4 regions of the Tatumella citrea genome follow, and region 1 is predicted to be linked to each of the others. Evidence: predicted binding sites of a transcription regulator. Region 1 holds the regulator's gene; each other region holds the start of a gene.
What was found. The regulator CRP, encoded in region 1, controls carbon source genes, mostly activating them, when cyclic AMP is high. The targets are predictions, from matches to a motif close to ATGTGANNNNNNTCACAT.

Region 1 (4,204 bases):
CCTGGCAGCCACTGGCGGATAACACGGATGTGTTGTTCTATGAAGGTTTGCACGGCGGGATTGTTACTGATCAGCATAACGTTGCCGATAAAGTGGATCTGATGGTGGGTGTGGTACCTATCGTCAACCTGGAGTGGATTCAGAAGCTGGTCAGGGATATGCGTGAACGCAGTCATTCCAGAGAAGCAGTCATGGATTCTGTGGTGCGTTCAATGGATGATTATATTAATTACATCACTCCGCAGTTCTCACGCACTCACATTAATTTCCAACGCGTTCCGACGGTCGATACTTCGAATCCTTTTGCCGCCAAAACTATCCCGTCACTCGATGAAAGTTTTGTCGTGATTCATTTCCGTGGTCTGGAAGAAATTAACTATCCCTATTTACTGGCCATGATTCAGGGGTCGTTTATTTCACATATCAATACATTAGTGGTGCCTGGCGGGAAAATGGGGCTGGCGATGGAGCTGATTATGACGCCCCTGGTAAAACGACTGATGGAAGAACGCAGTTTCAACTAAGGCCACGGATCCCCAAGAGGCATCCGTGACCGCCTTGTCAGCGATTAATCACTTCAAAGCTATGGGTAATATTCACGCCTTTACCCAGCATTAATGAAACGGAACAATACTTTTCTGCAGACAGCGTGACTGCCCGTTCAACGACGTTATCTGAAAGATTATGACCGCTGACAACAAAATGCAGATTAATATGAGTAAATAAGCGGGGTGCTTCTTCGCGACGTTCCGAAGTCAGTTTCACCTCACAATCAGTCACCTCATGGCGGCCTTTTTGCAGGATAGAGACTACGTCAATAGCGCTGCAACTTCCGGTCGCCATCAGAACCATTTCCATCGGACTTGGGGCTTTATCGCCTGAGTTACCGTCCATCAGAACCTGGTGCCCGGACGCAGACTCCCCGATAAAGTTTAGCCCTTCGACCCATTTCACACGTGCCTGCATTATGCTCACTCTCAATTGCTAAAATTTCCGCCAGATTACTCCTTCAGAGTATAAACAGCAATCGGCCCCAAATGACAAAAGTCAGACAAGACAACAGGAGACAGTTTCGTCAGGGTATGCTACAAACAAAGGGGTAGAGTTTTTTTACCCGATGACAACTATGGCTAAACGAGCAGGATCATCAGAACGGAGCCTGACTGATTATCGTAAATGCCAGCCGAAAATGCCCTATGATTTCAGCGCCCCACAGGAGCTTACCCCCTGTGTTTCCGGCACGATTACAACAGAGGATAGAAGAGAATGGTTCTTGGTAAACCACAAACAGACCCTACATTAGAATGGTTCCTGTCCCATTGTCATATTCACAAATACCCCTCCAAAAGCACACTTATCCATCAGGGTGAGAAAGCGGAAACCCTCTACTATATTGTTAAGGGTTCCGTCGCAGTTCTGATTAAAGATGAAGAAGGAAAGGAGATGATCCTCTCTTATCTGAATCAGGGTGATTTTATTGGAGAGTTGGGATTATTTGAGGAAGGTCAGGAACGTAGCGCCTGGGTTCGTGCCAAAGTGGCATGTGAGGTTGCTGAAATTTCATATAAGAAATTTCGCCAGCTTATCCAGGTGAATCCCGAGATTCTGATGCGCTTGTCATCTCAGATGGCCCGGCGCCTGCAGGTCACTTCTGAGAAAGTGGGCAACCTTGCCTTCCTTGATGTGACTGGACGTATCGCTCAGACACTGCTTAACCTGGCACGCCAGCCGGATGCAATGACTCACCCGGATGGAATGCAGATTAAAATTACCCGTCAGGAAATTGGCCAGATTGTTGGCTGTTCCCGCGAGACAGTAGGACGAATTCTTAAGATGCTGGAAGACCAGAATCTTATCTCAGCACATGGGAAAACAATCGTCGTCTACGGTACCCGTTAATTTGTGATATGCACGGCAGGTCCCTGCCGTGTTCCGTTTTATTGTCTACCTGCGGTTGTATCTGATGTGGCGCAGAATTATTTATCATCCGGAAGTTAATTACGCACTGCGCCAAACGCTGGTCCTCTGCCTCCCTGTTGCAATTGGCTGGTTGGCTGGCGATCTGCAAAAAGGGCTGCTTTTCTCGCTGGTTCCCGCATGCTGTAATCTTTCCGGGCTGGATACCCCACACCGTCATTTTTTTAAGCGCATCATTATCGGCGGCTCTCTGTTTGCCTTCAGCAGCTACCTGTTGCAATGGTTACTGCAACATAATGTGCCGCTGCCATTTATTGTCGGGATTTTACCCCTGCTGATTGGAGTCTGTGGCGAAATCAGCCCGTTACATGGCCGTCTGTTGCCGGGTGCATTGATCGCCATGACTTTTACGCTTAGCCTGGCCGGAAGAATGCCGGTATGGGGCCCGCCATTGCTGTATGGCGGCGGAACATTATGGTACGGCCTGTTTAACTGGTATTGGTTCAGACTGTCAAAAGATCAGCCTCTGCGCGAAACGCTTAGCCTGTTGTACCGGGCCCTGGCCAACTATTGTGAAGCGAAATATGCACTGCTAAGCAGCAATGATTACGACAAATCGCTACCCGCACTGCTGAATTATCAGCAAAAAGTCGTCGATCTGATAAATACTGGTTATCAGCAAATTCATATGCTGTCGGCAGAAAAAAACAGTCGCGAACGCTATCTGATCCGGACATTTATGATGGCCGAAGACCTGCAGGAGCATATTTCCGTCACTCTCAGCCAGAGCGAAGATGTCAGAGAGCTGGTAGAAAAAAGCCAGTCAGCGGAAGTGATTAAGCGCAATGCCGATCTGGTGGCTGAGCAGTTAAGAAAAACTGCCGACAACATTCTGTATCACCAGATACCTGGCAAGTTTTCGATGAAAGACTCCCTGGATGAGCTACAAAATATCGCCCGGCAGTTCCCTGACAATCCTGTCGGACAATTTTACCATTATCACTTCAGTAAAATCGCCAAAGTGCTGCAGTCGGGTATGCCGCTGTATCGTCGCGATATTATGGCAGATACTCAACGCCGCTTGCCTTTCCTGTCAGCTTTACGCAGCTATTTGTCGTTAAAATCCACGGCTTTGCGCACTGCGGGGCGTTTCTCGGTCATGCTGATGGCAGCCAGCATGTTGGCCCTGTCGCTGAATATGCCAAAACCCTACTGGGTGCTCATGACCATAATACTGGTTAGTCAGAATGGCTATACCGCAACCCGGGTACGGATTCAGCACCGTGCTCTTGGCACATTTGCCGGGCTTATTATTGCGGCTTTATCACTGAAGCTATCCACTCCGGAACCCGTTATCCTGATAACGATGCTGGTCATTACACTTTTCAGCTATCTGTTCTCCCGCCAGTATTACGGATGGGCAACCATTGGCTTTACCGTAACAGCAGTATACAGCCTGCAGCTATTATCGTTGAATGGGGTCAATTTCCTGGTTCCGCGTTTGCTGGATACACTGCTGGGCTGTCTGATAGCTTTTGCCGGCATGCTATGGCTTTGGCCCCAATGGCAAAGTGCTTTATTACGTAAAAATGCTCAGGATGTCCTTGAGACTTATCAGAAGGCCTTACAGATTCTGCTTGGACCAGAACAGACTGCCGATGTGCTGGAAAATATCAGGATCAAAGCTAACCAACGACATAATGCGCTGTTTAACTCTCTGAATCAGGCGATGCAGGAACCAGGTTTCGATAACGAATATCTGAGTGAAATGCGTCTGTGGGTGACCCATAGCCAGTTTATCGTTGAGCATATCAATGTACTGACTACACTCGCCCGTGAACACACTATGTTGACTCCTGACCTGGCACAACGCTATCTGGAATCCTGTGAAATAGCTCTGCAACAATGCCAGCAACGGTTACGCTACCAGAATGATGAAGATCACAGTAATTTTGTCATGGATGCTCCGGACAAAATACCCTTAGGTCCGGTGACTATTATGGAAAGGCAATTGGATCAGATTTTAAGTCATCTGAAGGTAATGAGGACTATTTCGTCAATTGTCTGGCGCCAACGTCCCCGTCACGGTCAGTGGCTAACGATTAAAAAAACGGACCATAAACATAACAGTGATGGCAGCCCAAAGGCCGCCACCAAAGATTAGCTTAGGCAAACAGCTTCTCTGCTGCTTTTGCCAGACGAGCCATACCTTCACGAATATCCTGTTCAGGGATGACAAGGGACGGTGCGAAACGAATAACTCCGGTGCCAGCAGTCAGAATCATTA
Region 2 (4,204 bases), 2.0 Mb from region 1:
CTGATATCGCAGGTATTCACCTCGATCATCCGTTGCAGGGCGCTATTGTGGATCTGCATGAGATGGCGATAGCCGTTGCTGTTGCCGGTGACGGGGTGGCATTGATTCCGGAAGTGTATGTTCAAAGAGAGCTTGCTACGGGGCAACTGGTTTCTCCCTGGAGCCATTCGGCCTTACTCAGTAAAACTTTCTGTCTGATACTGCCAGCCACTGTCGGGCAGGAACATTCAGCACTGCATGATTTTGCCTGCTGGCTGATATCTCTGGCCGACCAGACTGTGTTTTCAGAATAATCGCTGCGATTTTTTAGCGGGCAACATTGCATTCTCAGTCATCACGGAAAACACTTAGCGGGGTACATTTACTTCGGAGATTCAACGATGAGTGGAAAGTATGAAGTTTTTCTGGGAAAAGATCAGCAATACTATTTCCGTCTGAAAGCTGCTAACGGAGAAGTGATCCTCAGCAGTGAGGGCTATGTGAATAAAAGCGGTTGTCTGAATGGCATTGCCTCGGTACAGAAAAATAGTCCCGAAGATCATAATTATGAACGTCTGACAGCCAAAAATGATGCCCCTTACTTTACGCTGAAAGCCGCGAATCATCAGGTTATTGGCCGTAGTGAGATGTACAGCTCCGTTGCTGCACGGGAAAAAGGCATTTAGTCAGTGAAAAAAAATGGCGCCAGTAGCACGATTAACGAACTGCCGGCGCACTAAATATAATGGCATTATCCCCGGCTGGCCTGGGATAATTTCACAGATTAGAACGAAGTTGCGGGTATTTTTTCAGACTGTACAGACACCACACCAGGCTAATCAGTGCAAATGCAGATCCTACATAGCCTACGAGATTCATTCCCAGATGGCTGATGACCTGATTACCGATCAACGCGCCAGCACCAATCCCAATATTATAAATGCCTGACATCAGTGACATTGACACATCGGTTGCATCCGGTGCCAGTGACAAAACCCGCACCTGCATCGACAGGTTAATCAGCATCATTGCAATTCCCCAGACAATACAGACGGTCATGATTGCCGGAGCATGCGTTGAGGTGACTAAGAACAGCCCCATGCAAAGAGTTATGGCTGCTATCGCTCCGGAAAGGAGTGACGAAGGAAAGCGTTTACCCAGGGTACTGAACAGCACGCTGCCAAAGATACCTGCAGCCCCGAACAGCAGTAACAGCAGGGTAGTGAAATTAGCACCCTGTTGAGCCAGTTGCTGCATAAAGGGTTCAATGTAGCTGTAAGCGGTATAATGGGCTGTCACTACCAGTGTAACCAGCAGATACATGCTCATCAGCGCCGGACGGCGAATCAGCATTGGCAGGCTTTTTAACGAACCAGTATGTTCACTTGGCAGTTTTGGCAGCAGTCTGGCAAGCATTACCATCAACACCAGTGAAGAAACCGCAATAATGCCAAAGGTTGTACGCCAGCCCATGGTCTGTCCGATTATCCGCCCAAGCGGGACACCCAGAACCATAGCCAGTGCAGTTCCTGTTGCAATCATACTCAGGGCCTGGGTTTTTTTACCCGGAGGTGCAATCCGGATAGCCAGCGATGCGTTAATTGACCAGAAAACCGCATGGGTTACCGCGATCCCGATGCGGGAAACCAGTAATGCATTGAAGTTCCAGGCGACAGCTGAGAGCACATGGCTGGCAATAAAAATTGAAAACAGAATAACCAGTAAAATTCGTCGCTCAACATTGCGGGTAAGCAACATTAATGGCAGTGACAACAGAGCTACACACCAGGCGTAGATCGTCAGCATAATCCCCACATCGGCAGTTTGCATACCGAAACTGGTTCCAATATCAGACAGTAAACCGACGGGTACAAACTCCGTGGTATTAAAGATAAAGGCGGCGACAGCCATCAACAGTACCCGTAGCCACGCTGTTTTGCGGGACACGGGACGGGAATGTAACGGACTTTCATTGACGGAGGGTGATTCGGCGGTCATAAGAAAAAGGGTTTTCCTCAGCATTAAGTGATCTAACTCACAAAGTGCTGCTATTGTGACGAATTTAAAGACAGGATTAAACCCTTAATTCAGCTTATCTTCTGCAAAAACGATTCATTTACGTGATGAACGACGCCGTGTTGGCATCATTCTTAGCAGTGTGTCATCGCGGAACAGAAAATGGTGTGCGATAGCGGCAAGGGCATGTAATCCAATCAGCCAGTAGCCAAAATTAGCCAGTGTCTCATGCCAGTTAATGATTTGGCGGCTGAGGGTGAAATCCGGATGATCCGTCACCGGCATAGGAATACCAAACACCAGCCATTGTTGGCCACGGACATAGCGGGAAGATACACCCAGTATCGGTAATACCAGAAATAACAGATATAAGAGTTTATGAGCCAGAGAAGAAAGCAGATGCTGCCACTGTTTCAAAGGTGGTGTTACCGGTGGTGCCGGATAACGAAAACGAAGTAATAGCCGGACACACATCACCGCAAACACCAGAATGCCGCAACTGAAATGAGTTACGATTATCGTTTTACCCTGCCAGGATCCCCGTGTCGCAAACCCGCGCAGCTCAATAGTACTGTAAACGATGATCAGTAACAGTAATGTTAACCAGTGCAGGCGGATTTGCCAGTGCTGATATTTATTCTGAAAATCCGGCATAGCGTTCTCCGTCTGCAATCAGGCAGTTCAGGTGTCAATGTTATCGACATGTTACAATGAACAATGTGAAGAAAAGTATAGGCAGGATTATAATTTTAATTAAAAATTATTACGGGCTGAAATTATCAACATGGGCGGGTTTGCTGCCGGTAATCTGAATAGTACCGGCAGCAGGCAGGAGATTTAGCGGGGAACTGTTTGTACCCGTTGCATCAGTTTATAACCAACAAAGAGTGCTAAAACCAACAGCACGGCAATAAATGCGGTAACACCCGGCCAGCCATAATTGCGCCAGAAGATACCACCGGAAGTGCCTGCAACACTCGAACCCAGGTAATAACTGAACAGGTACATCGAAGATGCCTGGCCTTTAGCCCGTTTAGCACGAAGTCCAATCCAGCTACTGGCAATGGAGTGTGCGGCGAAAAAGCCACCGGTGAACATCAACAGACCCGGCAGGATCATCCAGACCGAAGAAAACAGCGTGATCAGCACACCAGCCAGCATCAGGCCGGTTGAAAATAAGAATACCGGACCGCGGCCAAACCTTACACTCATGGCACCTGCTTTAGGCGAACTCCACGAGCCGGCAAGATAAACGATCGAAATTAATCCGACGGTCGCCTGGCTCATAGAATAGGGCGCATGCAGTAAACGGTAACCGATATAATTAAACAGGGTGACAAATGCCCCCATGACCAGGAAACCGATAAGAAACAGCAGCGGCAACCCTTTATCCCGGAAATGAAGTCTGAAATTAATCAGTAATACTTTCGGGCGTAATCGAACGGCTCTGAAATGCCGTGAATCAGGTAAGATTTTCCAGAACATAAACGCTGCAGCCAGTGCACAGCAACCAATACTGAGAATTGCTATCCGCCAGTTAAAAAAATCAGTAATCACACCGGTCAGTAAACGTCCGCTCATCCCTCCGATGGAATTCCCGCTGATATAAAGGCCCATGGTAAAGGCCAGCACGCCGGGATGAATTTCTTCACTAAGGTAGGTCATCGCCACCGCAGCAACACCACTGAGTGATAAACCAATCAGTGCGCGCATGATAAGTATGCCGGTCCAGCTGGTCATCAGCCCTGAAGCCAGAGTACAGCAGGCAGCCAGAATCAGGGCACCAACCATCATCGATTTACGGCCGATAGCATCAGATATGGCCCCAGTAATTAACAGGCCAAGTGCCATACATGCGGTAGAGACAGAAAGTGATACTGAACTGAGCGCCGGGGAAATATCAAACTGATGGGAAAGAACCGGCAATATTGGCTGAACACAATAAAGCTGGGCAAAGGTGGCAAGGCCGGCGGAAAAAAGAGCTACGGTAACCTGGATAAATGACGAAGTGCCGCGGGTAATATAAGGCGATTTACCGCTGCGTTGGGCAGGACTCTCTTCTTCCGCTGACGGAAGAGTTGTCGCCCGGGACGTGCTGTTCATGAACATTCCTCAGTGATTAGTATCCGCTCACTCTAGGAAAAGCCAAATAAGTTGTCTAATATATTAATAATCTCAAATGATATTTCTAAAATATGAATCTTGAACT
Region 3 (4,204 bases), 1.9 Mb from region 1:
TCCAGGACAAACATACGGTGCTGGAACATATTATCCCGTAACTGACGGGTCGGCGCAGCAGCAAAATAGAGATACCATTTGCCGTTGACCAGGTGCAGCTCAGGTGCCCAGATGAGTTCACTCATTGGCCCGTTATCAGGTTTGCGCCAAACCACCACTGCTGGAGCAGAAGGTAAATCTTCCAGCCGGTCAGCTTTGCGTATTTCCAGCCGGTCATATTCCGGTACCGAGGCTACAAAGTAGTAGTGCTGCTGGTGGCGGATAATAAACGGATCTGCGCGTTGTTCTATAAACGGATTTGGCCAGTTCTGCATGACAGCTCCTTTAATTTCCTGGCAGTATTTGCGGACGTACGTTAGTTATCGTCTGACGCTCACGATGTTCCGCTTTTACCTGACGATAAAGATCAGCAATACCGGAATAATTCCTTCTGCGTTTTTCCAGATCCGACTGGATCTGCTTCATCAGGCTGCGGTCAACTTTCAACAGTCTGACGACACCGGCGGTCAGCAGGTAACCGAATGCGGGGATCAGTGTAAATAGCAGCACAATACCGGCTAACGCCTGAGGTGACTGAGTTGTGGCACTGGCGTTATAGCCGTAATGTGACAGCAGGAAGGCGACCAGTGCTCCGGCAATAGCCAGACCGCATTTCAGGAAGAAAATATTGCCGGAAAAACTGATTCCAGTCAGACGCTTACCGGTCTTCCATTCGCCGTAATCATCCACATCGGCCATCAGCGACCAGTGCAGCGGAGAAGGGATCTGGTGCAGAATATTCAGTAAAAAATAGAGGCAGGTCACCAGGACTACCGCCTGCGGGTTAACAAACCAGAATCCGGCTGAAAACAAGGCAAGTACGATATTGGTCCAGAAAAATACTTTCAGTTTGCACCAGCGATCGGTCAGTGGTCCTGCCAGCATACTGCCAATCATCATTCCGACCACCCCGAGGCTGATAAAGAAGGTGGCGAATCCGGCACTTTGTTGCATAACCCTTGTCACGTAATACATCACCGCGGCCATACGGATAAAGCCCGGACAGACATTACATAGCGTCAGCAGCAACATTCTGATCCACTGGTCGTTCTTCCAGACATTACGCAGATCTTTACGCCAGGCATCGTGTGAAGGTACCGCTGCATGGATACGTTCTTTAACGTTAAAAAAGCAAAAGAAAAACAGGCACATGCCGATTACCGATAACACCACCATGGCTGACTGGTAGCCTCTGGCTTTATTTCCACCACCAAACCACTCTGTCATGGGTAGCAGTGACAAGGTTAGTAACAGGGTGGCTACGCCGACCATCACAAACCGCCAGGACTGACAAGCCACCCGTTCAACCGGATCATTGGTGATAACTCCTCCCAGTGAACAGTAAGGAATATTCACCATGGTGTAGGTCATCGACATCAGGGCATAGGTGGCGAAGGCATAAATAACTTTAGCCTGATAACTCCAGTCCGGAGTGGTGAACATCAGAATACTGGCGATGGCAAAAGGAACCGCGCCCCACAGCAACCACGGTCTGAAACGGCCCCAACGGGTTACTGTCCGGTCAGCAATGACTCCCATGATAGGATCTGCCACTGCATCGAGGATCCGCACTGACAACAGTAATATCCCGACCATCGCAGGGGATAACCCGAACACGTCGGTGTAGAAGAAACTGACAAACAGCATGATGGTGCCAAAAATAATGTTACATCCCGCGTCGCCGGAGGCATAACCTATTTTTTCCCGCAGAGAGAGTGCTGAGGTTGACATGGGGTTTATCCTTTTCCTGACCATCCCCGACAAAAGTTCGTGACTGCAGGCTGTCTGCCTGTCAGGGAAAACGGCAGCTAAGCATCAGGTCTACCGGTCACCGGCACTACGGCCTGGCGTGACCATCGAACCGATGATTAACCATACCCTCAGCCGCAGGCAGCTAATCTGGAAGTTATCGCTTAGTCTATGGATAAAACAGCTACGGCAGTCAGGGATGTGAAGAGGATCAACTTTCCAGGCAGCCGCCATTCACGGGACTGACCTTCCGGGCGGGGTAACAGAGGCAGATTTTGAAACGCAGTAATATGGAAAAAATCTCAGCAATGCAGGGTGGTCAGTGCACTCCGGTGTGGCTTTTCGCTGCTGCCAGGCAAGACGTGTCAGGTAAGCGCAGCACCGGACTGCGCATGTCACATATGAATAAAGTCCCCGGGCCGGACAATTGCCAGTCGTGGTTACGAATCCGTCGAAAAATCACTCCCGCCAGACAAAATTTAACCGAGAACTCTGAGAGGTTCTCCGTTAAGCCAGGCCTGGATATCTTCAATCGCCTGCCCAAAAAAGGTGTGATAATTAGTATCGCTGACATAGCCAAGATGCGGGGTGGCCAGCAGATTCCGGGTAGTACGGTAAACCGATCCGGCAGCCAGAGGTTCCTGCTCAAAAACATCAATAGCCGCAGCGGCGATATCGCCGTTTTCCAGTGCCCTCACCAGTGCACCTTCAGCGATTAATTCAGCGCGCGAGGTATTAATCAACAGCGCGGTTTTTTTCATCTGCTGCAAATCAGAATAACTAATAATGCCGTGGCTACGTGGTGAGCTGACCAGATGCAGAGTGATAACATCGGCCAGTTGCAAAATTTCCCTTTTAGATGCCACAAATGTAACACCCTGCTGTTGGGCCTGAGCTTCGGTCAGATTACTGCTCCAGGCGTACACTTCCATGCCGAAAGCCTGCGCATAGCGGGCAATAAGCTTACCGGTTTTCCCCAGACCAATAATCCCTAACTTTTTGCCCTGCAGAGTCATCCCCACAGTGCTTTGCCAGGGACCATTCGCCGCTAATGCCGATGATTCACTGCAAATCTGCCGTGACAGCGCCAGTAATAATCCCCATGCCAGTTCGGCAGGCGGCACGCTGCTGCTTTCGGTACCACACACGGTTATTCCCAACTCTGTAGCCGCGGCGATATCGATTGCCGCATTTCGCATCCCACTGGTCACTATCAGTTTTAGTGACGGGAGCTGGCTGAGCAGTTGCCGGGCGATAGCGGTGCGTTCGCGCATCACTACCAGGATGGTCGCATCTTTCAGCACTTCGATTTGTTGATCAAGGCTGCTGAGTGGTGAGTGAAGAGTATGGATGCTGATACTTTGCGGCAGTTTTGACCAGTCGGCCATTTTTTCAGCAACAGACTGATAATCATCAAGGATAAAACATTTATACGGTTGCATAGCCTGTCCTTCCTGTTGATGTAAACACCGCCGGATGCTCGTCAGGTAACGAAACTATTGCTCCGGCTATTTTGCATCATGATCGTAACAGATTCTCAGGATCATCCATTAAATCAATGTAATAACCCAGAATATATCCTCTATTAACTACAAATTACGCTTCCAGGTAAGACATATGTTTTTAAAGTGTTAAAGGAATGGTAACAAAGTATGTTGTTGCACTATGTGAACCTATGTTGTACTTGGTACACTCCTGCACTGAGCTATGACCGTGAACCGCGACTTTTGTTCTGCAGCAAGTGAATGCCTTGCTGCAGAGCAAATCCTGAAAGCCTGCCTTTCTGCAAATAACCTCCGGTATTGGTTGCTCAGATATTCCCCGACGCTATCCGGCAGCAGATCGCTACTGTGAGCCGGTTTTAAGGAACTGATAATGAAAGAAAATTCTCAACCGCCGGCAGCATCGCGGCGAAAATTTTTACAGACAGCCCTGGCCATTATTCCTTCTACCGCTCTGGCCACCAGTGTCGTGCCTGCTGCTCTGGCGGCCGAACAGACCAAAAATCCCACCCGTGATTATGTGCCGGTCTTTTTTAAAGACGATGAGTGGCGGTTTATTATCGCGGCCACCGATGTGCTGATCCCGGGGGATGAATATGGCCCTGGCGCCGTGAGTGAAGGAGTTCCGGTGTTTATCGACCGGCAGATGGAAATGCCTTATGGCTACGGTCAGTTGTGGTACATGAAACCGCCTTTTCAGGAAGGATCTCCACTGCTGGGTTACCAGAAAAACCTGACTCCACGGGATATCTATCGACGGGGGATCGCCGCCCTGAATAAAGCCTGCCAGACCACTTATCAGCATCCGTTCGCCTCACTGGCGACAGCAGATAAAGTTCAGGTAATGGAAGATTTGGAATCCGGAAAGCTGGTGACCGAAGACGTTGACGGCAAACTGTTTTTTGCACAGTTAC
Region 4 (4,204 bases), 780 kb from region 1:
GACAGGTCAATCATGTGAGAAGAGAACAGTGGTTTACCGGTTTTTGCAAAGTGCGCTTCACCTGCATCCAGCAGCCCGTCGATCCACGGCAGTAATTTCTTCGCGCAGTGGTCAGTATGCAGGATTACCGGCACACCATAGGCTTCTGCCATCAGATGCACGTGATGCGCACCGGCAATGGCTCCCATGATTGACGCGCCCTGAGGCTTGTCAGTTTTATAGCCTTTACCGGCAACAAAAGCAGCACCGCCGTTAGAGAACTGAATAATGACCGGCGCTTTGGCTTTCGCTGCAGCTTCCAGTACCGCATTGATGGAGTCACTGCCTACGCAGTTAACTGCTGGCAGAGCAAAGTGATTTTCTTTGGCTACTTTGAAGATTTTCTGTACATCTTCACCAGTAACTACACCAGGTTTTACGAAATCAAAAATTTTAGACATAACATTGTCCTGTTTCGTTGGCCGTAAACGGAAGCCCGTCAATCGGGCAAAATCGGTGCAGCCATCCGGCCACACCTGCTGCTGAATTACTGTTTTGCGCGCTCTTCCAGCATAGCAACTGCCGGAAGTTTTTTGCCTTCAACAAATTCCAGGAAAGCGCCGCCACCAGTGGAGATGTAAGAGATTTTGTTCTCAATCCCGAACAGGTCAATCGCGGCCAGAGTATCGCCACCACCGGCAACAGAGAATGCTTCGCTGTCAGCAATCGCATTTGCAACGATCTCGGTACCTTTACGGAAGTTAGGGAATTCAAATACCCCTACCGGACCATTCCACAGAATTGTTTTGGCTTCTTTAAGAATCTTCGCCATAGCCTGCGCTGTTTCATCACCGAAATCCATGATCTCTTCGTTGTCCTGAACTTCAGACACTTTTTTCACGGTAGCAGGTGCAGTTTCAGAAAACTCTGTACCTACACGGGAGTCGACAGGAACCGGAATACCATACTGATCGCGCAGTTTTCTCGCAGCGTCGACAAATTCTGGTTCGTACAGTGATTTACCGACGTTGTTATCGATAGCCACGAAGGTATTGGCGATACCACCACCCACAATCACCGTATCGGCAATATTGACCAGAGACTGCAGCACATCAAACTTGGTAGAAACTTTCGAACCACCCACCACAGCAACCATCGGACGAGCCGGGTTGCTCATTGCTTTACCCAGGGCTTCCAGTTCTGCAGACAGCAGTGGACCGGCGCAGGCGATTGGCGCAAATTTGCCGACGCCGTGAGTAGATGCCTGAGCACGGTGTGCGGTACCAAAAGCATCCATCACAAATACATCACACAGTGCCGCGTATTTTTTCGACAGGGTTTCGTCGTCTTTCTTCTCGCCCTTGTTGAAACGGACGTTTTCCAGCACCACCAGCTCACCGGCCTGTACATCGACACCATCCAGGTAGTCTTTTGCCAGTTTCACGCTGGTACCACTCAGTTTATCTTTCAGGTAGTTCACCACCGGCAACAGGGAGAATTCTTCGTTGTACTCACCTTCCGTCGGACGACCCAGATGCGAGGTCACCATCACTTTTGCACCCTGCTTCAGTGCCGATTCAATCGTTGGTAATGATGCACGAATACGGGCATCTGACGTTACTTTCCCTTCTTTTACCGGCACATTAAGATCGGCACGAATCAGTACACGTTTACCCGCAAGATCCAGATCGGTCATTTTAATTACAGACATGGTGAATCCTCTCGTTAACTCTCATATGTTTTGCCAGGCGCAAGCGCGCCTTACCTGAAATTACCTGCAGACATTGCTAACGTAGTATCCAGCATACGGTTAGCAAAGCCCCATTCGTTATCGCACCATACCAGGGTTTTCACCAGGTGCTGACCACTGACCCGGGTCTGAGTACCATCCACGATGGCGCTGTGCGGATCATGGTTAAAATCAACAGAAACTAACGGTAATTCCGTGTAGTCGACTATACCACGAAATACCCCGTGGGCAGCGTTTTGCAACACTGCATTAACTTCTGCGGCAGAGACTGCCGTTTCCAGCGTGACGCTCAAATCAATCGCCGTCACGTTAATCACGGGCACCCGAACGGCTATCGCTTCAAACCGATCCGAAAATTTCGGAAGTATCCGTGTAATCCCCGCCGCCAGTTTGGTATCGACCGGAATAATGGACTGGCTCGCGGCACGTGTCCGGCGCAAATCATCATGGTATGCGTCCAGAACCTGTTGATCGTGCATCGATGAGTGAATAGTAGTAACCGTTCCCGACACGATACTAAAAGCATCATCCAGCAATTTAATCACAGGAATAATACAGTTAGTGGTACAGGAAGCATTAGACACTATCCGGTCATCTTCCCGTAGCGCCTGATGATTAACTCCGTAGACCACGGTAGCATCCAGGTCATTGCCTCCGGGATGAGAGAACAATACCTTTTTAGCACCCGCCGCCAGGTGTGCTTCTCCATCAGCACGGCTGCCATATTTACCGGTACAGTCCAGCACAATATCGATATCCAGCTCAGACCACGGTAAATCTTTAATCAATGGTTCATGCAGCAGACGGATGGTGTCCCGGCCTACTTTCAGTAACTCATCTTCCAGCCGGACCTCATAAGCAAAGCGACCATGGCTGGTGTCGTATTTCAGTAAATGGGCAATCCCTTCACTGTCAGCCAGCTCATTGATTGCGATGACCGAAATTTCGGTATGACGTCCGCTTTCATATAGCGCCCGCAGCACACCCCGGCCAATACGTCCAAAACCATTAATAGCAATTCTGATGGTCATTTCACTACCATTACCTTAAACCGCCGCCACGGTACTTTCTGTTACCGTCACAGCCTCTGTCAGTCTGATTACAACAGCACAACAATCATTGATGGTGCCATTGAAGAAGCCCAACTGAAACGCTTCAGCTGAGAATAAATCATGCCTGGTCACACGGGAATGACTGAGATCAACTGTGATCTTAATATTTCGATCAGCTTCACATTTTTAACCAATGATTGTGCATAAATAAAACAGTTAGCCGGTTCCGGCTGCAGTTAAAAAAACAGCATGACAGGAATCTGCCATGCTGAGAGATTAACAGCTGACTCAAAATGCTGTTACAGGATGGCTTTTGCTTTCGCTACCACGTTATCCACGGTAAAGCCGAACTCTTTAAACAGCAGATCTGCCGGGGCAGACTCACCGAAAGTGGTCATCCCTACAATCGCACCTTTCAGGCCTGTGTATTTGAACCAGTAGTCGGCAATGCCTGCTTCCACTGCCACACGGGCGCTGACGGCCGCAGGCAGTACAGATTCACGGTAAGCCGCATCCTGTTTGTCGAAGGCATCGGTGGATGGCATAGAAACCACACGCACTTTACGTCCTTCAGCAGTCAGTTTGTCCGCCGCGTCCACCGCCAGAGAAACCTCTGAACCGGTGGCAATCAGGATCAGTTCCGGCTGGCCGTCGCTGTCTTTCAGGATATAACCGCCACGGGCCACGTTCGCCAGCTGCTCAGCACTGCGCGGCTGCTGGATCAGGTTCTGACGGGAGAAAATCAGCGCACTCGGGCCGTCCTGACGTTCAATCGCATATTTCCAGGCCACTGCAGATTCCACCTGGTCACACGGACGCCAGGTGCTCATGTTAGGCGTGGTACGCAGACTGGCCAGCTGTTCAACCGGCTGGTGAGTCGGGCCGTCTTCACCCAGACCGATAGAGTCATGGGTATACACCATGATCTGGCGGATTTTCATCAGTGCTGCCATACGCGCCGCATTACGGGCATATTCGACAAACATCAGGAAGGTCGCGGTGTACGGCAGGAAACCACCGTGCAGGGCCAGACCGTTGGCAATCGCGGTCATACCGAATTCACGGACACCGTAATGGATGTAGTTACCGGCCGGGTCTTCGTTAAGCGGTTTGGAGCCGGACCACATGGTCAGGTTACTTGGTGCCAGGTCAGCTGAGCCGCCCAGATATTCCGGCAGCAGTTTGCCGAAAGCTTCAATGGCATTCTGTGAGGCTTTACGGCTGGCGATATTTGCCGGATTTGCCTGCAGCTGCTCAACATATTTCTGAGATTCGGCCTGCCAGTTTGCCGGCAGCTGGCCGGTGGTACGACGCTGGTACTCTTTTGCCAGTTCAGGGAAGGCTTCGCGGTAAGCCGCAAATTTCTGGTTCCACGCCTGCTCTTTTTCCTGGCCGGCAGCCTTGGCATCCCAGGCTGCATAAA

Region 2: A7K98_RS10035 (sugar transporter) is a predicted target of CRP. The motif match lies at 2,003-2,020, and genes of this name have one in related genera.
Region 3: A7K98_RS12720 (glycoside-pentoside-hexuronide (GPH):cation symporter) is a predicted target of CRP. The motif match lies at 1,988-2,005, and genes of this name have one in related genera.
Region 4: epd (erythrose-4-phosphate dehydrogenase) is a predicted target of CRP. The motif match lies at 2,948-2,965, and genes of this name have one in related genera.

The regions. Positions count from the first base shown of each region.
Region 1 covers NZ_CP015579.1:81,566-85,769, reverse strand. Annotated here, with positions in the region: gene A7K98_RS00445 (phosphoribulokinase) at 1-524, shown strand, start outside; gene A7K98_RS00440 (OsmC family protein) at 562-966, opposite strand; gene crp (cAMP-activated global transcriptional regulator CRP) at 1,267-1,899, shown strand; gene A7K98_RS00430 (YccS/YhfK family putative transporter) at 1,964-4,081, shown strand; gene argD (bifunctional acetylornithine/succinyldiaminopimelate transaminase) at 4,083-4,204, opposite strand, start outside.
Region 2 covers NZ_CP015579.1:2,100,564-2,104,767, reverse strand. Annotated here, with positions in the region: gene A7K98_RS10045 (LysR substrate-binding domain-containing protein) at 1-293, shown strand, start outside; gene A7K98_RS10040 (YegP family protein) at 381-665, shown strand; gene A7K98_RS10035 (sugar transporter) at 757-1,977, opposite strand; gene cybB (cytochrome b561) at 2,092-2,649, opposite strand; gene A7K98_RS10025 (MFS transporter) at 2,833-4,098, opposite strand; gene A7K98_RS10020 (LysR family transcriptional regulator) at 4,191-4,204, shown strand, end outside.
Region 3 covers NZ_CP015579.1:2,668,326-2,672,529, reverse strand. Annotated here, with positions in the region: gene A7K98_RS12725 (glycoside hydrolase family 43 protein) at 1-314, opposite strand, end outside; gene A7K98_RS12720 (glycoside-pentoside-hexuronide (GPH):cation symporter) at 325-1,770, opposite strand; gene A7K98_RS12715 (D-2-hydroxyacid dehydrogenase family protein) at 2,268-3,230, opposite strand; gene A7K98_RS12710 (gluconate 2-dehydrogenase subunit 3 family protein) at 3,664-4,204, shown strand, end outside.
Region 4 covers NZ_CP015579.1:858,116-862,319, reverse strand. Annotated here, with positions in the region: gene fbaA (class II fructose-bisphosphate aldolase) at 1-440, opposite strand, end outside; gene pgk (phosphoglycerate kinase) at 527-1,690, opposite strand; gene epd (erythrose-4-phosphate dehydrogenase) at 1,741-2,760, opposite strand; gene tkt (transketolase) at 3,081-4,204, opposite strand, start outside.